3 regions of the Phascolarctobacterium faecium genome follow, and region 2 is predicted to be linked to each of the others. Evidence: riboswitches for the same ligand, from Rfam matches in the RefSeq annotation. Region 2 holds a riboswitch; each other region holds the start of a gene.

Region 1 (8,189 bases), 910 kb from region 2:
CATCGGCAAATTCTACAGCCAGGCGGTCAACATTAGCGCCTTTAGCCATAGCTTTTGCTACAATTTGTGCCATTTCATAACGTGTCATCAGACGTTCGCCGCCAAAATTACCATCGCCATAACCATCAATAATTCCGGCTGCCGCCAGTCTGTTAACGGCATCATAAGCCCAATGCCCGGCCGGAACATCAGAAAAAGGATTAGCGGCATACACTGAAGCAGTCACTCCCAGCACCATTGCCATAGCAAGCACCAAAGTTTTTTTCATCATAATCAACTCCTAAAAAATATATATGCTAAGCACACTTTTACCGATTTTATATTTTTAAAAGCGTACTTATTTGGCTGTGTTTAAATATGAATAAATAAGTATTTATTCATCAAAAAATATTTTTATATTGCAGCACCCATTAAGACTGCTGCAATATACTAAAAAATTATTTAACAAAATGACAGGCTGCAAAATGACCTTTCTTAATTTCTTGCAATTGTGGTTTTTCGCTTCTGCAAATTTCCTGGCAATACTCGCAGCGGCTCTGAAATGGGCACCCCAGCGGCAAAGCCAATGGACTCGGAATATCGCCTTCTAACGGCTGAATTTTTTCTCCAGGTTTGAAATCCACTTTAAAGATAGATTTTATCAAAGCTTTAGTATAAGGATGGACACCATTAACAGACAAACGACCTTTTTCCAATAATTCTACTACATTACCAAGATACATGACCGCGACCTGATGGCTCATCAAATCAACCAGACCAATATCATGACAGACAAAAAGATATGTAATATCTTTTTCCCGCTGCAGCCGTACCAGCAATTCACAAATTTTTTCCTGTACAGAAACATCCAGCGCTGAAGTGGCTTCATCGCAGACAATAATCTGCGGTTCCAGAGAAAGTGCCCTGGCTATACCCAAACGCTGACGCTGACCTCCGCTCATACTATGAGGAAAACGGTCTTTGAATTCCACTGGCAGCTCCACCATTTGTAATAACTCTGCAGCTTTTGCGTCAACTTCAGAATTTTTCAGTAACCCAAAATTCAATAAAGGCTCACATAAAATATCTTTTACCCGCATTTTCGGATTAAAAGCCGCTGTAGGATCCTGAAAAACCATTTGTATTTTTCGGCGGTTCTGGCGAAGCGCTTCTCCCTCCAATTTCAAAATGTTCTGTCCTTCAAATATTACTTCGCCCTCTGTCGCCGGATGGATCTGTAAAATAGTTCTGACCAAAGTACTTTTGCCGCAGCCGCTTTCACCAATAATGCCAAGAGTCTGTCCCTTGTAAGCATTTAAATTTACTTTATCACAGGCAGTGAGAACCTTGCCGCCATCTACCTGAAACTTTTTCGTCAGATTTTTTACTTCCAATACTATTTCTGGCGGTAATGCAACTCCATCACGGTCGCAGTTACAGTTCTCATGCGGGTGTAATTTTACGTTCTCAGGCATAATAACGCTTACCTCCCACAACCGGAACAGCCGCCAGCAGTTCCTTAGTATATTCATGCTGTGGATCGCCGATAATCTCTTCCCGCAGTCCGCTCTCCACAACCATACCATTCTGCATCACAACGATTTTATTTGACATATACGAAGCTACACCCAAATTATGAGTAACTATGATCACCGCGGCATTGTATTCGTCACGAACATCAACGATCTGCCTGATGATCTGCGCCTGCGTTGTGACATCAAGCGCGCTTGTAGGCTCATCAGCCAAAAGCAGTTTCGGGCTGAAGGTCATCGCCAAAGCTATACCTACACGCTGGCGCATCCCCCCTGATAATTCGAACGGATAACTGCGCATTACATTGTCAGGATTGGGCATCCTTACATCATCAAGCATCTTAATAGCCAGATCATAAGCTTCCCGTCTGGAAATCTGCGGCGCATGAGTCAGAATATAATCAATAAACTGTTCGCCGATACGGCGAATAGGGTTGATCATATTACCGCTGTCCTGAAAAATCATAGAAATCTCAGTCCCACACATTTCACGCCATTGCTGCGGCGTATTATCCAGCAGGTTTCTGCCGTCAAAAATGATATTGCCGCCGCTTACATGTCCATTACCCGGCAAACAGCCCATAATAGCACGTATCACCGTTGTTTTACCGCTGCCGCTCTCGCCAACGATAGATAAAATCTCACCCTTTTTCAATTCTATATTGGCACCAGTTACGGTAGCCTTGCTGCCGTAACTGATATCCAAATCTGTAACTTTTAAAAGCATTACAGTGTCCCTTCTTCCCACAGATTATTTCTGGGCAGGCTTGATCTCCTTCGTCAGCCAGTAATAATCACACGGTAAAATTTCTGCATTGGCAATAGAATTATTACTGATCATATTTGTCTGCGGATAACCAAAAATAATCGTTGCCGCATCATCAAGAATAATTTTCTGCATATCGATTACTAATTGACGACGTTTCGCCGGGTCAAATTCTACTGCCAGCTTATCGCTCAGAGCATCATAGGCAGGATTGCTGTAACCGCTGCCGTTCTGCGGATTATTACCGTTAACATTTGTTTTCCAGTACTGATTGATAAAGACCTCGGGGTCGCCTGCCTGCAGAGTAAGAATATTGGAAATCAGCAAGTCATATTCACCTCGCACACCAATCCCGTCCAAAACATTGTAATCAACATTTTTCAGGTTAACCTTGATACCAACCTTTTTAGCATCGGACTGGGTAGCTTCAGCAAACAAAGGCAATTCTGCGCGACCGCTGTAGAAAATAAAGTCCATCTCCAGATTTTTACCTTCTTTATCAACATAGCCATCGCCATTGGTATCTTTCCAGCCAGCCTCTTCCAACAGTTTCTTAGCACGTTCTACATTATAGGTATTAGGATCTTTTAACTGATCAAATCCATAATCGACAGAAGGCGGCATCAACGGTCCGCCAGAAGTAAATGTGTCCTTCAGTAAAACCTTACAGTAGGTTTCACGGTCCAAAGATGACAGCAACGCTTCTCGAACACGTTTATCATACATCGGCTTGCCTTCCTTAACGTTAATACGTGCCAATACGTCACGCAGGGAAGCAATAGCACTGATATTGTACTTATCTTTGTTGCTGAACAACGACATGTCGCCTGGAGCAATATTGATTGCCATATCAATCTCACCGGACTGCAGGGCCATAGCGCGTGTATTGGGATCATCAATAGTCGGGATCTCAACATGCTTAAACGGTACTTCGCCATCCCAGTAATTAGGATTAGCATCCATAACAGCTTTAGCTTTACTGTACGTATTGACCATATATGGACCGGTACAGATAGGCCCTTGCTTAGCATAATCACGGTCAGTTACACTGGTGTCAATAATAATAAAAAGCGGATCACCAAGCATTCCCGGTAATGTAGCAACAGGAGTGTGAGTTTTGATCATCAACGTCTGCCCGTCAGCACTGATATTGTCATATTCAAACATTGCTCTGGCACGGGCGGCTTTTTCAAAAGTACGTTCAATAGATTTTTTTACAGCCTCTGCAGTTACTTTGTTACCGTTTGAAAATTTTGCTTTATCATTGATTTTAAAAGTCCAGGTAAGCTTATCGTCACTGACCTGCCAATTTTCTGCCAGCCACGGAGTAGAATTCATTTTTTCATCAAATTTTACCAGACATTCACCTAAGCCGTAACGCATAACAATCCAGCCAAAGTAGTTATCTGTTGGTTCCAGACTGTCGGCAAAATTAGTAACGCCAAATTTCAAAGTGTCTTTGGCTGCCGCAGCTTTTTTGTCATCGCCGCCACAACCGGCTGAAGCAAATGCCATCAAGCCTATCATTGCAACAGCTGCTGTAAATTTAATAGTTTTTTTCATCATACATCTCCCTTTCAAATCCTTTTTATTTTATTGACTGTATATAAAACTTTATTCAACAGCTGAACTTAATCTTCCTGACGCGGGTCAAGCACATCACGCAAACTGTCGCCCCATAGGTTAAAGACTACTACCGTCAGAAAAATAGCCAGACCGGGAAAAAACATCAGCCAGGGAGCCGTCTGCAGCTGCTGACGGCCTTCATTTAGCATCAATCCCCATTCAGGAGCCGGCGGCTGCGAACCGAAACCTAAAAATGAAAGCCCTGCCAGTTCCATCATCATAGCGCCGATATCCGAAGCTGCTGTAATAATCATTAACGGTAAAATATTAGGCACGATATGTTTCCACAAAATATGTGTCGGTTTACCGCCGTTGACAACTGCCGCTTCGACAAAATCACGTTTTTTTATCTTTAATACCATACTGCGTGCCAAACGAGCGTATTTAGTCCAGGTAACGATAGTCAAAGCGATAATCGCATTGATCAGACTGCCGCCCATGATACCGGCAATAGCAATGGCCAGTATCATCCCGGGAAAGGAAATCATCATATCAGAAATACGCATAATAACCGTATCTACCTTACCGCCAAAATAACCGGCCAGAACACCCAGCAAAGTGCCTACTGCAAAAATGACCGCTACCAACAGCAAAACACTGCTCAGAGAATAGCTGGCACCATACAAAACCCGACTGAAATTATCTCGCCCCAGCTTATCAGTTCCAAAAAGATGTTCACTCGAAGGCGGCAGATAAGCATTTTTCATCGTAGCTTCCAACGGATCATAAGGAGCTAGCAACGGCGCCGCTAACGCAATCCCTATCAAAAGCAGCACCAAAAAACTGGAAAAGGCAAAAGCACGATTATTCTTTAATCCGTTAATAAGATTCTCCATGCTATCTACCTTCCTTTCGCAGGCGCGGATCAAGCCGGTTATAAGAAATATCAACAACTAGATTGATGACCATATACATAAGGGCGATCCATAAAACAATCCCCTGTACAAGCTGAAAGTCACGATAAATAATTGACTGGACCGCTAAATAACCAAGTCCCGGCCAGGAAAAAACGATCTCTACTACTGCCGCACCACCCAGCAGGTTGCCGAATGACAGCCCCAGCAATGTGATCAAAGGCAGCATCGCATTCGGCAATACTTCCCGCCAAAGGATATAGCTTTCACTCATGCCTCTTGCCCTAGCACCGACAACGTAATCCTGATTGAGTTCTTCCAAAACCGTCGTCCTTACCTGACGTGTATATTTGGCTGCCATAACTATACCCAACGTCGTAGCTGGCAAAATCAGAGTCTCCAGACTTACTCTGCCACCGACAATTGGCAGCCAGCCTAATTTTAAACCAAAAATCCACAATAGCATCAGCCCCATCCAAAAATTAGGGATTGAGACACCAAAAAAAGTCAGACCTCTCACAGCATAATCAAAAACACTGTTGCGTTTGACAGCAGAATAAATACCCAAAGGCAGTGAAAACACCAACATAAAAAGTGTAGAAGCCAGCGCTAATATCAATGTCGCCGGCAGTGACTGCATCAATTCTTCAACAACAGGTTTTTTAACCATATAGGAAAACCCAAAATCACCCTGTACCGCTCTTCCTAACCAATCTAAATATTGAAAAATAAAAGGCTTATCCAAACCCAATTCATGTCTCAGCGCATCAATCTCAACCTGACTGACAACAATATCCTCATTACCGGCAATCATTTGCCTGACCGGATCACCTGGCGACAGCATAACTAAAGCAAATGTTACAAAGCTGATACCCAAAAGCACCAATACGATTTGCCCGATCCTGCCCCAAATCTGTTTGTTTTTCAAAGCTTCCCATCTCCTTACAAAAAAATCTCCTGCAGCCATGAACCACGGATGCAGGAGATCATAAAATATTGTTTAAACAGGCAAGACTGCCTATTTAAGTCAAATTTCAGGAACTAGCTGCTGATCCGTCACCCGCGGATATGGCAAAAATCAAAGGCTGCGATCTGACTTACGCAATATGCGCTTACAGTGGCGTGACCGTGCCGGATTTACACCGGACTTCCCTAATTCAACCTTGAGGCACCTTTGATAAAATTATTAAGTTGTATTAATATTAGCACAAACCATATACTTAGTAAACACTTTTATTTAATCTTATAAATCTTTTCTCCAAGCTTTCTCAATGAATAAAATAATATTAAAGACTGAATCCCAACAAATATTAAAAACGATATCCATAAGCCATCATTGCCAAGTAAAGGTACTAACAGTCTCTCCACAGGCCAAAATACAGCTAAAGCAATCAGCATCATATTTCTTATAGGAACCGTATAAGTAGCACCTGTAAACATTCCATAAAGAGCTAGGCCTATGCCAGCTATCAAAGGATAAATAAGAACATAATATTTGTAAGTTTCTGCTAACACAGCTACTTCCTCTAAGTCTGTAAAGCAATTTATTAAAAATGTACTGCCAAATGTAAATCCAAGCATTAACAGAAACACCAACACAAACAACCATTTATAGGTCATTTTTAAAATCTGCCAAAATAATGCCCTGTTTTTCTGTCCCAGAGCCCTTCCTGAAAAAACAGAAGCACCATTAGCCATACCGTCGACCAAGAACGACATGATATCTTTCAGCTGAAACAGTACGGCATTCGCTGCCAGCACTACAGTTCCTAATGCAGCACCGGCAGCAGCAATAATATTGTTAACTGTCAGCAGGCAAGCCGTACGAATCATTAAATTAGTATTGACCAAAAGTATTTTCGTTAGCTCCTCAGGCTCTATAACGGTTTTATAATCAAAATTTTTATAATCAAAGTTACCATAAAGATACATTAGCCAACAGCCTGCGGCAGCGCCATAAAGCTGACTTAAAAGTGTAGCCCAGGCTACTCCTTCAATATCAAAATGTAATACAAATACAAACAATACACTAAGTATCATATTCAGGACATTGCTTGAAACCTGCATAAATACAGAAGCACGTACTTTTGTCTGCCCCATCAGCCATCCTAACGACACATAATTGAACAGTACCAGCGGTGCTCCCCAAATCAAAATTTCATAGTAAGCCGAACAGAGTTCTGCTACATCCGAAGCCGGAGCAACCAATGACAGATAAGCCGTCAAAATAGGTTTCTGCAAAATTATGCAGCTGCAGCTTACTATCACAGCAATGAACAACGGTCTTAAAAAAGCCAGTAACCCTTCTTCTCTGGAATCAGAACCCAAAGCTTGAGCGGCATATCCAGAGGTACTGACACGCAGAAAACCAAAAAACCAGTAAATATTATTGAAAAGAATTGCACCTAAGGCTACAGCCGCTATATACTTAGGATCAGGAAGCTGTCCCATTACAGCAGTATTAACCGCTCCCATCAGCGGCTGTGTCATCGTTGAAAGCATAAAGGGTATTGTAATTCCCAAATATTCCCTGTCTGTCAAAACATTTGTACACACTGATATATTTCCTTCCGTCGAGATCCTCTAGTATTTTAGTTATCATTCTAAAATGTTTTTGAGTTTAATTGATAATAGGTATTGTATGAACATACTATCATATGTTATACTGATTAGCAAGAATAAAATTAAAATAATCGTATCAAAACTTACAAAATAAAACTTGATAAGCAAAGGAGTTATAAAAATGTCAGATACTATGGATATTTGCGGTTTAAAAGCAGAACGAGGGCAGAAACTGCAAACTTACATTCCTGTCCTTGACTCTAATACAAAAATACCTATCACTATCATCAACGGTCAAAATGATGGTCCTACTCTTTTAATAACAGCCGGCATCCATGGTGGCGAATATCCTGGTATCGCAGCGGCAATAGAAATATCTCAGGCTATAGAACCAGAAGTTATCTCCGGATGCCTGATTATAATACATCCCGTCAATATTCGAAGCTTTTGGGAACGCAGTGCTTTCGTTACCCCCGATGATGGTAAAAACCTCAACCGGGAATTCCCCGGCGATGTCAACGGAACACTTTCACAAAAAACAGCCTGGCTGCTCAGTCGACATTTTTTCCCTTTAGCTGATTTTTATGCTGATCTGCATAGCGGTGATATCCATGAAGAATTGTATCCATACGTATATTATCCCGGGCTGCCCAACTCTGAAATTTCTGCAAAAGCGCGCGAAGTAGCCTTGGTTCTGGATATGAAATTTATGGTTCGTTCAACTGCTACAACAGGTGCCTATAATTATGCCGCCATTTCAGGTGTCCCTTCTCTCCTTATCGAACGAGGCGGAGCCGGATTATGCCGGCGTGAAGACATTGACGCCTATAAAAACGATCTTCATAATATCCTTTGTAAGCTCGAACTTCT
Region 2 (8,189 bases):
TTACGGTCAGTGCTGTTTTTTCTATTTTACATTCGCTTTTGATCAAATCAACAACTTTACTCGTTTCGTCTATCAGTTTAGACAAATGCAGAAACCGGCACAATTTAACTTTTTGCGGCTCTCTCAAACCATATTTCTCTGCAGAACCAATTTTTTGCCAGGCTAGTTCTATTGGACCATCATAAATAACTTCACCTTCAAACATCACTGCCAGACGCGGAAAATATTTTGCAAGTTCATTGACACGATGTTCAACTACAATGATAGTTATACCGTCTATACGATTTAAAGATACTAATAATTGCAAAAAATCCTCAACACCCTGTGGATTCATCTGACTTACCGGTTCGTCTAAAACCAAAAGCTTAGGTTTCGTGATGAGTACTGAAGCCAGAGCCAATCGCTGCCTTTGTCCTCCTGATAAAGTATGAATACTATTTTGTTCAAAACCGGCAAGTCCAACTCGCTCTAATACTTTTTGTACTTCAACTGAAATTATATTCTCATCAAGCCCCTGATTTTCAAGCGCAAAACCTACTTCGTCAGAAACAGTCATCGCAAAAAGCTGATCATCCGGCGATTGATAAACAGTACCAACCAATATTCCAATATCTTCAGGCGTCATCTCCGCTGTATCTTTATTATTCAGATAAATTTTCCCATCAAGTTCACCGGCGCCGGCAGTATTTAAAAGACCGCTGACAGCTTTAATGAGCGTAGACTTGCCGCAACCGCTGCAACCGGCCAAAAGCAGCATTTCGCCTTCTGTTACATGCAGAGACAAATGTTTTAATGTAGGAATTTTGCGTGTTTTATATCGGTATGAAACGTCACTTATTCTCAGCATATCATTCTCCCATAACCTGCTGCAATTTTATTCCAACCTTATAGCCAAGCCACGAACCAATACTGCTGTAGAGTAAACCGTTGATAAGCATATAAAGACCGATATACCAATCAGCATAATATAATCTGTAAAAAAACATCATTTGTTCTAAATTAATCATCGTTATAAATGCATCCGCAGTACCAATCAATATAGCAACTATAAAAACATATCCCGAGGTCAATTCTTGTTTTCTATAAAATCCACTGATATACAAAATGCTTTCCAACACAACTATATATACCATATAACTTAGTATACCAAGAGGAGTAAAGCGGCCAAACATAAGTCCTGCTAACATCCACTTCAATAAAAACATGAGTGCCACTATACCCGGCTTTCTGTAAATAACCAGTAAAGACATAACTAAAAGGTATAACAAAACCCCGTTCAATACTCCTGTAAGCAATCCGGAAAAAGGCCCTAAAAACACATGCAGCAAATCACCAAATAAAGTCGTCGGCACAACAATGCTGCCAAAAGCCACAGCCGCAAACAACGCAATAGTAATAGCGCCTTTAGCGCCAATATCAAAAATACATTTTTTTAATTGACCAATTGTTAAACAGACTAAAATAAAACAACCAAATGAAAAAGCTACAGCAAATAAACCCATACTACGTTTTTTAGCAATAGTTATGGGTACCTCCTGTATTTTTTCCTGCCCATTACCGAATACAGTCACACGTAAATTATATTCACCTTCCACAACTCTGAAATAATCTACATATAAGGGTATAATAAAAGCCTGACTTTTCTTGCCGTCTAATGATATCATCGCCGTAGACGCATCTTCTATTCCTGATTTCCCAGACCACCCATGCTCAGTTTCATTATCACTCTGACTGGCAGTACATAATCCAACAGCTGTTTCTCCAGTAGACTTATCTATCAACTCAGCTCTAAATTTCAAGATTCTTGTATCCTGCTGCGGATTACGCATCTCTAACAGCAGATGTGCTGCCGGATGATTAAAAACAGCCGCCCAATTAGTAGCACCATCCCCAGTCATTCTATTACGAAAAGATTCTAAGGCAGTGTCTTTAATATAAATAGTTCTCTCTTGGATACGATCATCTTTATTTCCCAAATTATCTACAGGCAAAGTAACAGATTGGATATACCAGTTAAATTTGGAACTGTCCAACTGTTTTTCTTGTAGGTTTATAGCATCTGCGTTTTTTTCTCCAAATTCATGAGTAAAGGTAATATTATTATTCTTTTGCCAACTCTTGCCGCTAACTTTAACAACAATGTCATGTTTTCCTTCGGTAAGTTTTTCATTAGCCCTTAAATAAAGTAAATCAAAATTCTGTCCATAATTAGCTGGTAAAGTCCAACTTCTTTTAATAATCAGCCCTTTACCTGTTTTCACTCCCTGCCAGTCATCGTCTTCATTAAAAGTCAAACCTTCCGGCAATAGAATTTCTACATTGACATCCTGAGGTTCAGGTGCATCATAGCTTTCAATATTTATATAGAATGGATTAGTTGCACTCCCCACAGTTTTATAAATATTTTTATGTTCCAAACTATAAGGATAAACGGTTTCTAAATTTATACCTTCTGCAAACGCAGTCTGCGAAAGCATAAAAACAGCTATCACAATCCAACAAAAATTCCTTTTTATCATACATATCCCTTGCAGCAAATAAGTTCCAGCAATTCTCTATCGCGCTGGTATCTGCTGCTGTCCTCTTTTGTACTTATTTCAATTATCTCATTTGTGTTGTGGCTACGAATAACTCTGACTGGAGCATGATAAGCTTTACTCAAAACAGTCTCCGTAAATACATCGTCAGGCTTTCCGTCAGCAATAACAGTACCGTCTCCCAATAAAATTATTCTACTGCAGTATTTAGCAGCCAAATTCAATTCATGAACTACCATTAAGATAGTTTTTCCCATTTCAGTTAATGATTTACTAAAGCGAAAAATCTCTTCCTGATAGACCATATCTAATCCTGTTGTAGGTTCATCTAAAAATAAAATCGGCGTTTGCTGCGCCAAAACCTTAGCCAGCAAAATCCGCTGTTTTTGCCCGCCGGAGACTTCATTTACTGGCCTCTCTGCTAATTCTCTAGTACCGGTATATTCCATACATTTTAGCGCTAATTCTTCATCGGCGATACTTTCGCCTTTCCACCACTTCATATAAGGATAACGTCCTGCAAGCACTATATCTTTACCAGTATAGCCAAACCCAACTTCTACACTTTGCTGCAAGTAAGCAACCTCACGAGCCAGTTCTTTTTCAGCAAAGCTTTCCAGATTACGACCAAAATACAAAATATCACCGCTTTGCTTTGACAGCAAACCGCGGATCGTTTTCAGCAGTGTACTTTTGCCAGCGCCATTACAACCAATAATACCTACTATCTCGCCTTTATTTATCTTGGCATTAATATTTTGCAGAACTTTTTTATTTCCATAGCCAATCGATAAATCTCTCAGTTCAATAATAGTTTCTGTCATAATAGCCTCCTGATTTTATAAAACTATTTTAAGATAAGTTTATATTAAAAGTAAATCTCTGCTATTTCCTAAATCAAATGTTATATTAAAACTTATGTCTGAAATCAAGTTATATAGGCGGCTTTCAACGCCGCCTATAATATTTTAAAATTTATAATTATAGCTCAGCAAGAAATTGAAAGGAGTAGAATAATATTCTGATCCACTATGACTTAAATTGTCTTCTCTATTAAGCAAATTATCCAGTGTCAGCGAAATAGAGTTTTGTTTATCAGCATTATAGGTAGTTGTCAGACTTGTGAGAAAATAAGGTTTTTCACTAAACGACTGCTTACTGCTAGGAGTCTCAACCCTTTGAGCTAAATAAGTACCTTGTAAACTTGTTATCCATTTATCTTTTGTATAATTAATGCCACCATTCAATTGCCATCTTCCATACTTTCTATCCCAATAGGGCTTTTTAGTTCCCTTAACCTTAGGATCACCATAATTTATGCCCCAATTATAAGTAAATCCATCTTTACCAATAATATCACAAGTTATTTCCACACCTGTATTTTTAAAATCTTCATTAGTATATTTATATTCCGTTTTACTACTATCCCAGGTTGCAGTAATATTATCTGTGATATCAATATGATAAATAGCTGCTTTCCAACTATGATTGTCACTAACCCGCTTCCATCCTAATTCATAATTAGTTCCTTTTTGCGGCTTTAAATCGGGATTAGAGACAGCACTGTCACTAGCACCATACATTTGTGAAAAAGTAGGCATAATAAATGATTGTCCAACACTAGCATACAATGAATCATTTTCTGTTAATTTATGCAAATACTGACCAGACATACTAAAATTATCATAATTCTGGTCTTTATACCCACCAGTAGTCCATGTTTCACGTGCCCCAAAAATAAATTCATTTTTTTCATCAAATTTGTAGTCATATTGCCCATAAACAGCATAAATATTTCTTGACGTTACTTGATCAGGAGATTTATGGCCATCTTTACCATAATCATCATAAAACTCATTTTGATAACTGCTTCCCAAAATCAAATTGGCTTTATTTCCAAACTCCCACTTTTTTTGTATATCAGCTCCATATGTACGATTTTTCTCATCTGTATCATACATTTTTCCAGAATAAGCACCGCTTGTTGTGTAATTAGTATATCCATCTGCCATTAATTTATTCTGGTTATAATAGAAATTCCCCTTAACACTGTCATCTTGATATGTCATCTGCATTAAATTTTGCTTTGTTACATATTCTCTATTCTGTTGCAATGCTCCGCCTTTGGGAACGCTTTTATATCCATCATCAAACCATGTATCATATTTTACATTTGTTTCAAAATAATTATATAAAAAATTCCAGTTATCATTAATTTTATAGTTCAAAAATAAATTATTTTTATGAGAACTGTTCATATCTGTATGTTTGTCACCTTTATCATGTGAACGTGAAATTGTATCAACCTTTCCCCATTTTTCCAAGTTATAACCAACGCTTAATTTATCAGCATTAACAGTAGCATTGTATTTTTGTTGACCGTAATTACCAACTCCGGCAGTTACTGAATTTTTAAAATCTTGTTTAGTTATAATATTAATAACACCGCCCATTGCTTCACTACCGTAAAGCACGGATCCCCCACCTTTTACTATCTCAACTTTCTCAATACTATCAATAGGTATAGCATCTAAAAAATATTTTCCTCTCAAATTCATAGGAGATCCATTTAGCATAATCAAAGTACCATTACTTACACCTCTAATGGCTATTTCATTAGCCATTGTCCCCATAGCACCACCACCAGGTGCAAACGTTTTATAAACCAATCCAGGCACACGCCCCAAAGCAACCTGCAAATTCTGCGCACCTGTTGCTTTTAAATCTTCACTAGTCAGGATTGTAGTTGATGCAGGTACATCAACATCTCTTTTTTCTGTCCGTGTTGCAGTTACTACCATTGGATCTAACGTAAATACTTGATTTGGTTCCTCAGCATGTACTGCAGTACCCCCCCAGATGACATTTCCAGTTACCAGTGCTATCATCAAAGCACTTATACCAATACTCTTTTCCAACATACTCTACTTCCTTTCAGAATTTTTTGTATTTATTGAAATAAAAGCATTTTCTATACCCATTCTTTAATGGCCTTATAGTATTTACTTTTATTAACAATCGGCTAATAAAAATAAAAATGCCTCCTGCTGAAAGCAAAAGGCATAAAACAGCTTAACTACAATAGAAAAACTGCTACATTACCTTACTGTCACACGCAGTAGTAACAAATAATCAGGCAGTTCTTCTGACTTAGGTTCAACGTTTATTCAAGCCTTCCCAGATATTTCCAGTGGCATAAATTTGAATTCACTCACCATTACAGCGACGGGATCGTATGGGATTTACACCCAACTTCTCTATTAAGACTAGCGTCACCTGATTTACGAAATATTTAATTTAATTAAGTATAATATAAATCTATTTATTTTTCAATATATACTATCAAATTCATATTGTGTCTTATTAGGGCAATATTTCTGTATTTATTTTCAAGAAATAAGTACTGGATTTTCTGCTGCATCGTTTTATCTACATTTTTTATATTAGTGGTTTTAAAATATTTTATTTATAGTTATAATAGGCAGCACAGTGTGCCGCCTATTAATTTTAGTTTTAGAAAGAATAATTGTAGGTTAGTGTCCAATTGAATGGTAATCCATAATTTTCATAATCGTTCACGACATCTTTTTTATCTAAAATATTATAGAAATTTAATGCTACAGAATTATTCTTATCTGCACTGTATTGTAATGTAGCATTCATTATATTTCTATTTGGAAGAGCATAATATCTATTACCACTAGAAGTAACTTCATGATAATAGCTATCATTCCTGTCTCCTAAGAAAAGATAGTTTAATCCTGCATTAAACTTATTCTTCTGATATCCAATTCCTGCCACAAATTGAAGTCTTGCATTGTCCTGTACCCATTCACCAGAATCATTTATTTCTGGATTAGAATAGGTAACACCAAGATTATATCGCCAATTATCGCCAACTAATTTTGTATATTCAACTTCAATGCCTGTATTCCGAAAATCGCCTTTATTAATTTGTATTTCAGCCTTAGTATTCGTACCTATACCTAATTCTTCTTCGCTTGCCCATCCAAATTTATTACTGATATCCATATTAAACACGGCAAGTTTTAAAGAACTCGAATTAGTTATCTTTTTCATTCCAGTTTCATACGTCCAACCTTCTTGAGGCTTTAACCCACGTGATTTTTTCAAGTTGTGTGCATCTTTATCTGTCGTATAGAATTGGCTGTTCATTGCAGGCATAATAAATGATTTACCTATATTTGTATACCAAGTCAAATTTTCATTAAATTTATATAATGTTTGTAATTGTGGCAAAAATACATTTTGGTCTGTATCAAAATCATTGATGGCTTCCCCACGCAATCCCAAAGTAGCACTAAATTTAGGTGCAAATTGGTGAGTATAAGACGTATAAAGTCCTAAACTTGTTCTATCAGACTTTTGAAAAGTATATTTATAATTTTGATAAAAATCACGTTTAATTGCAATACCCGCAATTAAGCTATCTTTATCTCCATTAAAAGACCAACCCTTCTGAGTATCTGATGTTATATTGAACATTTTATAAGATCCACCAGATACTGAAAATTCTTTTTCATTACTCTTTTTTTGATTTGAAGTAAACCAGCGGCTATTAAAAGAAAATACAGATTTTAATTTGTTACTTGTATCATCATAAACTAAACTAGCTGTGTCACGATTATCGTCATATTTATATGATGTTCCTAGCTTATCAGCAGCTGCTTTAGAACGAGTTATCTGAAATCTATTAAGATCTGATTTTGAATGGTTATAATTTAACGTCAAATTCTTCCCTATATTACCTGTAATAAAAATACTTTCTTTTCTGGATTTTCCTAAAGTATTATAATTATTTTTTTTGCTTCCTGATGAGCTTGCATATTCTCCATAAGGAAATTTACGGGTTTGAGGATTAACTTCATCATAATAATCTTTATCATAATAAACTGAAAAATATTCATTTTGATGGCCAACTGACCATTTATCTGTATAATTACCAATAGTTCCGGATATTGTTGTTTTTGCAGAACCAGAAGCTTTTTTTGTTATTATATTAATTACCCCACCCATAGCTTCGGCCCCATACAAAGTTGCATTAGAGCCACGAACAATTTCTATTTTCTCTATGCTGTCCAGTGGAATATTGGATATCGCATTATAATTTAACAAATTCATCGGAGCACCATTTACTAATACCAATGTGCCTTTATCCAAACCACGAATTTTTGTTCTACTAGCTGAGCCACCATATTCTTGCCCATTAGGACCATATGACATTCCATTAAACCCAATTTGTTGGGCTAAAAGAGTATCAACATTTACTGCACCGCTCTTTTTAATTTCTTCTGAAGAAATTACTGTTACAGCAGCTGGTGTATCTAAATCACGCGTTTCCATTCTCTGCGCTGTTACTACCATAGGATCTAACGTAAATGCTTGACTTGGTTCTTCAGCATGTACTACAGTGCCCCCCCCAGATGACATTGCCAGTTACAAGCGCTACCATCAATGCACTCTTACTCGTACCTTTTTTCAACATACTCAACTTCCCTTCACAACTTTTTTATATTATTGAAATAAAGACGTTTCCTGTACCCTTTCTTTATGGCCGCACAGTACTTGGCCTTTAATTGCAATAAACAAATAAAAAATACCTCTCACCTAAGGCAAAAGGTATTAAACGAC
Region 3 (8,189 bases), 140 kb from region 2:
TATGGAAGTGAAGGCAAGGCACTGTTAGCTATTGTCAAAGCTAATCCTGATAAATATAAAATAGACTATCAAAGTAAGGACAGTCCTTTTTTATAATTAGTAACCAAGGGAGGTCAGGCATTACAGCTGACTTCCCTTGGTTTTATTTTAGACATATTAAAATAAAAAAGCTGCAGACATCGTCTGCAGCTTACTTTTGCGTGGCAGGGGCAGTAGGAATCGAACCCACAACCAACGGTTTTGGAGACCGCTACTCTACCAGTTGAGCTATACCCCTAAAATGGAGCGGAAAACGAGATTCGAACTCGCGACCCCCTCCTTGGCAAGGAGGTGCTCTACCACTGAGCTATTTCCGCAAATGGCGACCCGGATGGGACTCGAACCCACGACCTCCGCCGTGACAGGGCGGCATTCTAACCAACTGAACCACCGGGCCATTTGTCAGTAGTCCTGACAGATATAAATAATACCATAAAACCATGAATGATGCAAGGATTTTCTGTAATTTTACTAAATTACTTTTCAGCGGCTTTGCAAAATAACCGTTTTAGCGTATAATCATAAGTAATATCAACGATAGTACTGTTTCGTTGAATAACCAAAGTAAATAAGGAGGATGTATCATGCTCAAAACCCCAGATTGGGCTGCAGGAGCCAAATATCTGCGTGAACATGCGCCTGAGCTGATCCCATTGATCGATAGGTTTCCTGTGTGTGAATTGAAACCTGAGCCAAAGGAGAAGTATTTCGGGACATTAGTTACAGGTATTGTTTCACAGCAGTTACCACCTGATGTCAGTCTGCAATTACTGGAAAAACTAGGAAAATTTTTAGGAAATCCACTGCAGCCACAGGCGGTAGTGGAAGTTTCCATTGAAGCCTTGTGCGAACAGGGACTGGTAAAACAGAAAGCCGAATATTTGAAAAGTTTTGCTGAAGCAGCTGTTGCAGGTCAGGTAACTATAGAAAAATTTTCTGAAATGACTGATGCTGAAATAACTAAGCAGCTTGTCCAAATTCGCGGTTTAGGGCAGTGGACTATTGAAATGTTTTTATTGCTTGCCTTGTGCAGGACTGATGTAGTTCCTTCGGCAGATTTTATTTTTAAAAAAGAACTGAAAGAGTTGAAGGGGTTAGATGATATACCCAAACGTGGGCAAATAACTACGCTTACAGAAACATGGCGTCCATGGCGTTCTTTGGGGGTTTGGTATTTGTGGCAGGAAGCAGCATTTAAAGAACAAAATAAAAAAAACATTAAATGAAACAAATGACTCCTGCACCTATGTGTTGGAGTCATTTGTTTTTTGAAAATTAAATATTCATCATCAAAAGCTATGATAGAATATAAATAATAAGAATTGTGAATCCGCTTGTTTAAACAGCAGAAATTTAATTTTATTTTTGTAATTAAGCTAATTTGAATCATGATAATGAAAGTGCTAAATTATAAATTGTAAAATACAGAAAGGACTGATCAAAATGCAAACAAAAAGTATTTTGGCAAAAACAGCAGTAGTCATAAGCCTGTGTGCTTTATGCAGCAGTGTATTTGCGGCTCCAACCAGTAAAGGTCTTACAAAAAGTGAAGAGCTTTATCCTCAGGGCTGGACTGTAGGAGACCAGATAAAGTTTAAAAAAGGTACAACGGCCAGTCTTAATGATAATGGAGCTGTTATCAGCGGTGTACTGGCAAGTGATACCTATTTGCGTCCACAAGGGTGGCAGCGTATTATTAACGATTATTATTTTGTTTCTGCATATACTAACCGCAGCCCGTTTTTCCCGCGTTATTACAGATATTGGAACAATAACAGTACCTACAATATAGCACTTTCCAGTTATGGGCATATCCGTTATAAAGGCGGTACAGCTGTGACCTTCAGCGAACAGGGAACGGTACTTAATGGCACTATAGCTGATGAAACAACTGTTGGCCTTGGTTCAGAAAAATATGGGTTTATAGCCTTTAAAAGCGGCACCATCCTTGATTTTTATAATGATGGTGCAGTAAAAAAGGGGACTTTGGCAGAAGATACTAAACTGCGACCCGTTGGCTGGCAAAATAATGCCGTAGATATGGAGAATGCAGGTTTTGTTGAATTTAAAGGAAAAAGCATAGTCAGCTTTACTCCAGACGGTGAAGTAACAAACTGTACAGTAAAAGAGCCTTTAAAATGGAAAGACAATGGTGTAGAAATTGAATTGCCGGGTGGTTCAATAATCAACTTTACTGAACAGGGTGCGGCAATAGTTAAAGAATAAAAAAGATAAAAATAACAGTAGAATTTAAAATTCTACTGTTATTTTTTTGACTTTTACTGAAAGTTTGTTTAAATAGCTGCCATTATCATTGGTAACCCAATGATTTCTGATTGAAGTCATATAAAGATCGCTGACCGCCTGCAGGTTATTATCCTGTAAATACTGGTAGAGCATAGTGACATGTGGTTTACCGTACGAACAATAAATACCTTCAAAGTAAATTGTTGCATATGATCCTGCAGATTTAAGAAAAAAGTAAGGCGAATCAAAAGGCTGAGAAAATGATTGGTAAAAATACTTGGTATGGGGCCGTTTACCAGCTATAAAAGCAGTCTTATCAAGTATATAACCCGAAACATGATTGTTAAAAGTAACATAATCAGCCAAAGTTGATAAATGCTGAGCCGAGATTTTTGTTCTGATTTTTAAATCAGCATTCTGCGGAACCGGATCGCTTAAAAAAAGATATTCTTCGGCTTCTGCTGTTAAATGAACCGATTCTACAGGTAAAGATTCAGTATTTTCTAAGAAGTTGATTCTGTCATTAAGCTCACTGCGCATTTTTTGAAGATTAAGCAAAAGCTGATCTAATATATTGGCATGTTTGGCAAGTAAGTTTTTGTAATTAGATGTAGATTTATTATTAAGATACTCACCAATTTCCGGTAAAGATATATCTAATTTTCGTAACGCCAAGATGATCTCTAAGGAAAAGAATTGTCGTCGGGCATAATAACGGTAACCGTTATTATCAATAAACTCTGGTTTGATCAGGCCAAGCCTGTCATAAAAAAGCAAGGTTTTGCGATGAATATTACACAAGGAAGCCAGTTCTCCTGTTGTAAATAAATTTTTTTTATTTTTTTCCATAAATTTTCACCAACCTCTTGACTGTCTAATGACTATACATAGTATTATATCACACATAGTAGTAAAATGAATTTAATATTAAGTACTGGTAATCTATAACGAGTAAAAGTTAGTGAGAATCTAACACGGTCCCGCCGCTGTATTAGCAGTGATTAAAACTGCTTGAGTCAGAATTTACCAGCAACTCTATGTCTGCGAGAGACAGTATAGGGAAGATATGACAGTAAATTTTGTCTGTATCCTCCTTATCTGTTTTCAGAGAAGGAGGAGTTTCTATTTTTACGACTATATTTAAAGAAGGGTATCAATGAATTAAAATTTGAAAGGAAGTTGAATTTGATGAAGCAAAGCTTAGGAAAAAATACTCTGATGATCGCATTGATAACTGGCAGTGTCATCTGGGGGGGCACATCAGGGTATGCAGAAGAACCGGAACAGGTTTTCACACTTGATCCAATGATAGTAACAGCACAAGGTTTTGAAACGAAGGATCTAGATACACCGGCTGCGGTAGAAGTATATGATGTTAAACGAATAGAAGAAAGTGGAGCTAATAACGCATTTGACGTGTTACAGAATACCTTAGGAGTTACTGTACAGTCACAGGGATTTAACGGCGCAGCTATGGGTACGATGACGAGTAAAATAATGATTCGTGGAGCCCAGGTAGGAACTTTGGTTTTACTTAATGGAGTTCCTATGAATATGGATGGTAAATATAACCTTGAAGATATTCCCAGTGGCGCAATTGAGAAAATTGAGATCGTAAGAGGTGGTGGTTCTGTATTATATGGAAGTGAAGCAACAGGAGGGGTAATAAATATTATTACCAAAAAAAGGATAAATAACAAAGTTAAATTTTCTGCTGGAAATTTTGGAAAAGAGCGTTATGATATTTCTTTAGGTGCCGATAAATTCAGTGTTGTTGCGGGACTGGAAAATCGTGGAAAAGCTGATGGTATAAGCAGTCTTGCTGACGGTAAAACTACAGGTAGTATTTTTGATTATGGTAAAGGGGAGCGCAAAAGTGTTATGTGGAATTACCAGATAACAGATGGACTGATTTTTACTCATAATTATTCTAAAAATGAACACCGCTATATGCAGAAAGATGCTGTTAGCAAAAAATATACTGAGTTGAGAGATTATTATGATACAGACAATAACTTTTTGGTAAGTTATGATAAAGATGGTTGGAAAGCACATGTGTCGTATGGAACTCAGGAAAAAACTTATGATAAGATTTCACCTTCAGGAAACGGTTGGAAAAATCCTACTCTTAATAGTTGGCGAAAAGGTCATAATACGAATTTGAATATACAGAAAAAATTTGATATTGGGCAAAATTCTTTATTAGTTGGTGCTGGATTCCAAAAAGAAGATATGGATTTACGTGGTACTTCAAATAGTATGAGTTATGATAGGAATAATTATTCTTTATACCTTTCATATGATATGAGCATAGATGAAAAGCAAAATTTGCTTTTTAATATGCGTGAAACTTGGGCAGTAGGTTCCAAGGCAACAGAAACCAAAAAAGATGGTACTAAGGTTACAACTGAAAATGAGGATTTAAGTAAATTTACACCGGAAGTACAATATCTTTACAAAGTTAATGAAAACAGCAGTTTTTATGCCAAAGCAGGAAAATCTTTCAGAATGCCAAATTTAACACAGATATATGGAACTTCTAATATTTTGCCTACAACAGATCTTAAGCCTGAGCAAGGGACTCATTATGAAATCGGTTATAAATTAAATGAAAATAAAAGATCATGGAGAGTTGCATTATATAGTTATGACATAAAAGATTATTTAAAAGCTGCTCGTGACAAAAATGATGACATTTATTATGTTAATCAAGATTTCCGCAATACTGGTATTGAATTGTCATGTACTACTGTCCATGATAAAAATTGGAGCAGTAATATTGGCTTAACATATAGCAAGCCTCAGGCAAGAAATGAAGAAGAATATGGAGATTTAGGCTGGCATGACTGTTATGGACGTTATCAGATCAATGGTACTCTTAATTACAACAAAAATAAATTTAACGGAATGTTATCAGGAAATTTTGTAGGACATAGAATTTCTAATACTGCTACCGAAAGAAATATTAAACCACAGTTTTTTACAGACCTTGATTTATCATACAAACCTGAGGATAATCACAAAATATTTTTCCATTTAAATAATATTTTGGATAGAATTGATATTACAACTAACGGTGATACTAACTATCACAATCTTGGCAGAAACTTTATGCTTGGATATGAATATAGCTTCTAAAACTTAATTTAATCAGGAGAGATAAATGCGCAGTTTTATTTTAGTCATAATTATGATATTAGGAATAACGGGATGTAGTTTTGACAAAACTGTTTCAGTTACTGAAAAAACAGAAGTTAAAACTCAGTATCAGGTGGTTGATGACAAAGGTAATATTTTATATTTTACAGATACGCCTAAGAGAATCTATGCCACAACGCTCAGCCTTGAAGAAATTCTCACTGATTTGGTTCCATTAGAGAGGATTGCAGCCATTTCAGAACCTGCTGCTGATCCTAAAATATCGTTGATTGCAGATAAAGCTGCGCAGATTCCTCTAAAATTACCGCAAAAGGTAAGTGCAGAGCAAATTCTTGCTATTAAACCTGATCTTGTTATAGTGCAGGAAAATTCAAACACTGCATTTATCCAGTCCTTAAAAGATGTTGGACTTAAGGTCTATATTACAAAAATCCCGACTACGCTGGATATGGTACGAAAAAGAATCATAAAATTATCAGAAGCTGTGAATGAAAAGAAACAGGGAAGTATAGTTATTAAAGAACTTGACAAAAAAACAACGTTTGTAAAAGAAGTGACTGATACGATACCAGTCAGTGATAAAAAGATATTGATGGGCTATTCACTGCTGGGTGTTTTTGGAAGTGCAGAAGGCTTGTTCAACGATATTTGCATCAATGCCGGTGTAACTAATGGAGCTGCTTTGGCGTGCCTTGTCCGTGGAGAACACCTGAGTAAGGAAAAAATAGTAGAAGTCGATCCTGACGTTTTGATGTTCTCTGATTATAGTTCAACGCAGGAAGGCGATACAGTGCTTTTCAGGAAAGAAGTTTTATCAGATCCGGCATTGCAAAGTATCAAAGCCATAAAAAATAATAACATAATTATTATTAAAGACCGTTATAGATATGCTGCCTCGCAGTATATCGGTGATGGAATCTTAGATATTGCTCAAAAAACATATCCAGAATATTTTAAGAAGAATAAAAAATAAAAGCGTGACATAAATTTATGTCACGCTTTTATTACCGTTAAATGTTCAAATATCAAGACCGGCAAGATAACTGCCAACTCTGTCCTGTAATTTTTGGATTACCTGCTCGCGCACGATACTGTAAACATCTGGATTAAGAGTTATGGTATTAGTACCGGTAAACAGCTTGAAATCAGACGTTGAAAAATCAATGAATAAAATCTGTTTAAAGTTCTTTTTTGTTTCCAGGTAAAGTGCCGCAAAATTATATTCAATCAAGCCGTTTTTTTGAGTACAGACTCCAAGGCTGATATTACCCATTTTGTCAGAACAGGTATTGAATTTAAACAGAGTAAGCTTAGAATCATTTTCAGGCAAATTTTTTAAAGCGTTAATAGTAGCTTGCGCTAAAAGCAGAGCGTTGTTTTGCAGTAAGCCGTTGATGATTTCCAAGATAGCCTTGTCAGCTGTAAAACTTTCCCCGTGTATTTTATATTGCCAGAAAGCAGTGTTTTGGCTTACCCAGCCTAAATTAAGCAGTACTTCTGAAAATTTACTGTACCAGCCTTTAACGTCATAACGGCCAGCTGCATCTTTAGTATAAGCTTTGTCTGCCGCCAGCTGAGCCAATAAAGTTGAATTCAAAACATCACTCTTTTGCTGTTCGGTTAAATCAGCAGCAAAACTTTGCAGCATTCTGTTGTTTATGCAGGCAGCAGAATCAATGACAGAGTTCGTATCAGAAGACCGTTTTGAATGAAGCTCAGGCAGCTCTAAAGCTTCTATATAATGACGAGAAGCCCTTAGGAATGCTTCTTTAAAAATGGAATCGCTGATAAAATCGGACATAGACAAGCCTCCTCTAATTGAAAATGGAAAACTTAATATAACTACTTATAAAATACAGCTAATCAGATAAAAAGTCAATTAAATAATATAAAGATATAAATAGTAACTATTATTGACTGGTGACTGAGAACCGTTTATAATATACTACATGTGCAAGATAATTCAACATCATAAAATATTTAAGGAAACTGGCGGTGATACAAAGACAGAACAACAAACAAAGCTGGTGCGCAAGTTACTGGTGAAGTTTGCCGATTATGGCTTGACAGATATTGCAGCAGCTAGGTTTATTGCGGCTTGCCGAGATAAAAAAAGGTAGCATTAAAATTTATATAAACAAAAATTAAGGAGTGTTGTAAACGATGAAAAAAGAAATTATGACCTTTATTTTGACGATTGTCATGGCTCTGGGTATTTGCGGCGCAGTATCGGCAGCCGAAGCCGGTAATGTTGTGGGGTATGTAAACGTCCAGCAGGTATTTCAAAGCTATCCCGATATCAAAACGACCATGAGCGCTGTTGACCTGGAACGCCAAAAAGCGCAGCAGGAATTTGAAAGTAAGTCTGCCTCTTTAGATAACAGTGGTAAACAGGCCCTGGGAGAAAAACTTTCACAGCAGATTGCCAAACGTGAACAGGATCTTATGGGACCGATTCAGAAAAAAGTGCAAAAAGCTATTGCCACAGTTGCAAAACGCGCCGGTATCAGCAGTGTAGTTGACAGCAGTGCAATGCTGTATGGCGGTAAAGATTTGACCAGTGATGTGATTGCTGAAGTTGCAAAATAAATAGATATTGATATTATCAGGTGACGCAGGTTTTAATAGAGAAGCTGAGTGTAAAGCCTACACGATTCCGTCTCTGTCGAAGCAATGTTTTGTACGGATCGAAATAGGCGACATCGAAAAAACAATTTATTTTAATTTGGCAATGCCTGCAGCCA

Evidence for each region. Region 2 has a riboswitch for cobalamin ahead of PFJ30894_RS08740 (TonB-dependent receptor plug domain-containing protein). Riboswitches for the same ligand answer to the same signal wherever they lie in the genome.
Region 1: linked by a shared signal. The riboswitch ahead of nikB (nickel ABC transporter permease) and the one ahead of PFJ30894_RS08740 (TonB-dependent receptor plug domain-containing protein) in region 2 are both predicted to bind cobalamin.
Region 3: linked by a shared signal. The riboswitch ahead of PFJ30894_RS12055 (TonB-dependent receptor plug domain-containing protein) and the one ahead of PFJ30894_RS08740 (TonB-dependent receptor plug domain-containing protein) in region 2 are both predicted to bind cobalamin.

What each region holds. Positions count from the first base shown of each region.
Region 1 is NZ_AP019004.1:878,087-886,275, reverse strand. Features, by position in the region: gene PFJ30894_RS04315 (S-layer homology domain-containing protein) at 1-271, opposite strand, end outside; gene PFJ30894_RS04310 (ABC transporter ATP-binding protein) at 438-1,511, opposite strand; gene PFJ30894_RS04305 (ABC transporter ATP-binding protein) at 1,447-2,238, opposite strand; gene PFJ30894_RS04300 (ABC transporter substrate-binding protein) at 2,263-3,840, opposite strand; gene nikC (nickel transporter permease) at 3,909-4,739, opposite strand; gene nikB (nickel ABC transporter permease) at 4,741-5,685, opposite strand; adenosylcobalamin (AdoCbl) riboswitch at 5,800-5,937, opposite strand; gene PFJ30894_RS04285 (MATE family efflux transporter) at 5,991-7,313, opposite strand; gene PFJ30894_RS04280 (M14 family metallopeptidase) at 7,501-8,189, shown strand, end outside.
Region 2 is NZ_AP019004.1:1,788,865-1,797,053, forward strand. Features, by position in the region: gene PFJ30894_RS08725 (ABC transporter ATP-binding protein) at 1-847, opposite strand, end outside; gene PFJ30894_RS08730 (hypothetical protein) at 849-2,417, opposite strand; gene PFJ30894_RS08735 (ABC transporter ATP-binding protein) at 2,516-3,361, opposite strand; gene PFJ30894_RS08740 (TonB-dependent receptor plug domain-containing protein) at 3,506-5,458, opposite strand; cobalamin riboswitch at 5,656-5,832, opposite strand; gene PFJ30894_RS08745 (TonB-dependent receptor plug domain-containing protein) at 6,051-7,901, opposite strand.
Region 3 is NZ_AP019004.1:1,925,456-1,933,644, reverse strand. Features, by position in the region: gene PFJ30894_RS09320 (hypothetical protein) at 1-96, shown strand, start outside; tRNA gene PFJ30894_RS09315 (tRNA-Trp) at 202-277, opposite strand; tRNA gene PFJ30894_RS09310 (tRNA-Gly) at 282-356, opposite strand; tRNA gene PFJ30894_RS09305 (tRNA-Asp) at 360-436, opposite strand; gene PFJ30894_RS09300 (DNA-3-methyladenine glycosylase family protein) at 624-1,265, shown strand; gene PFJ30894_RS09295 (hypothetical protein) at 1,483-2,265, shown strand; gene PFJ30894_RS09290 (MerR family DNA-binding transcriptional regulator) at 2,290-3,135, opposite strand; cobalamin riboswitch at 3,205-3,331, shown strand; gene PFJ30894_RS12055 (TonB-dependent receptor plug domain-containing protein) at 3,475-5,424, shown strand; gene PFJ30894_RS09280 (ABC transporter substrate-binding protein) at 5,450-6,418, shown strand; gene PFJ30894_RS09275 (hypothetical protein) at 6,464-7,246, opposite strand; gene PFJ30894_RS09270 (OmpH family outer membrane protein) at 7,609-8,034, shown strand.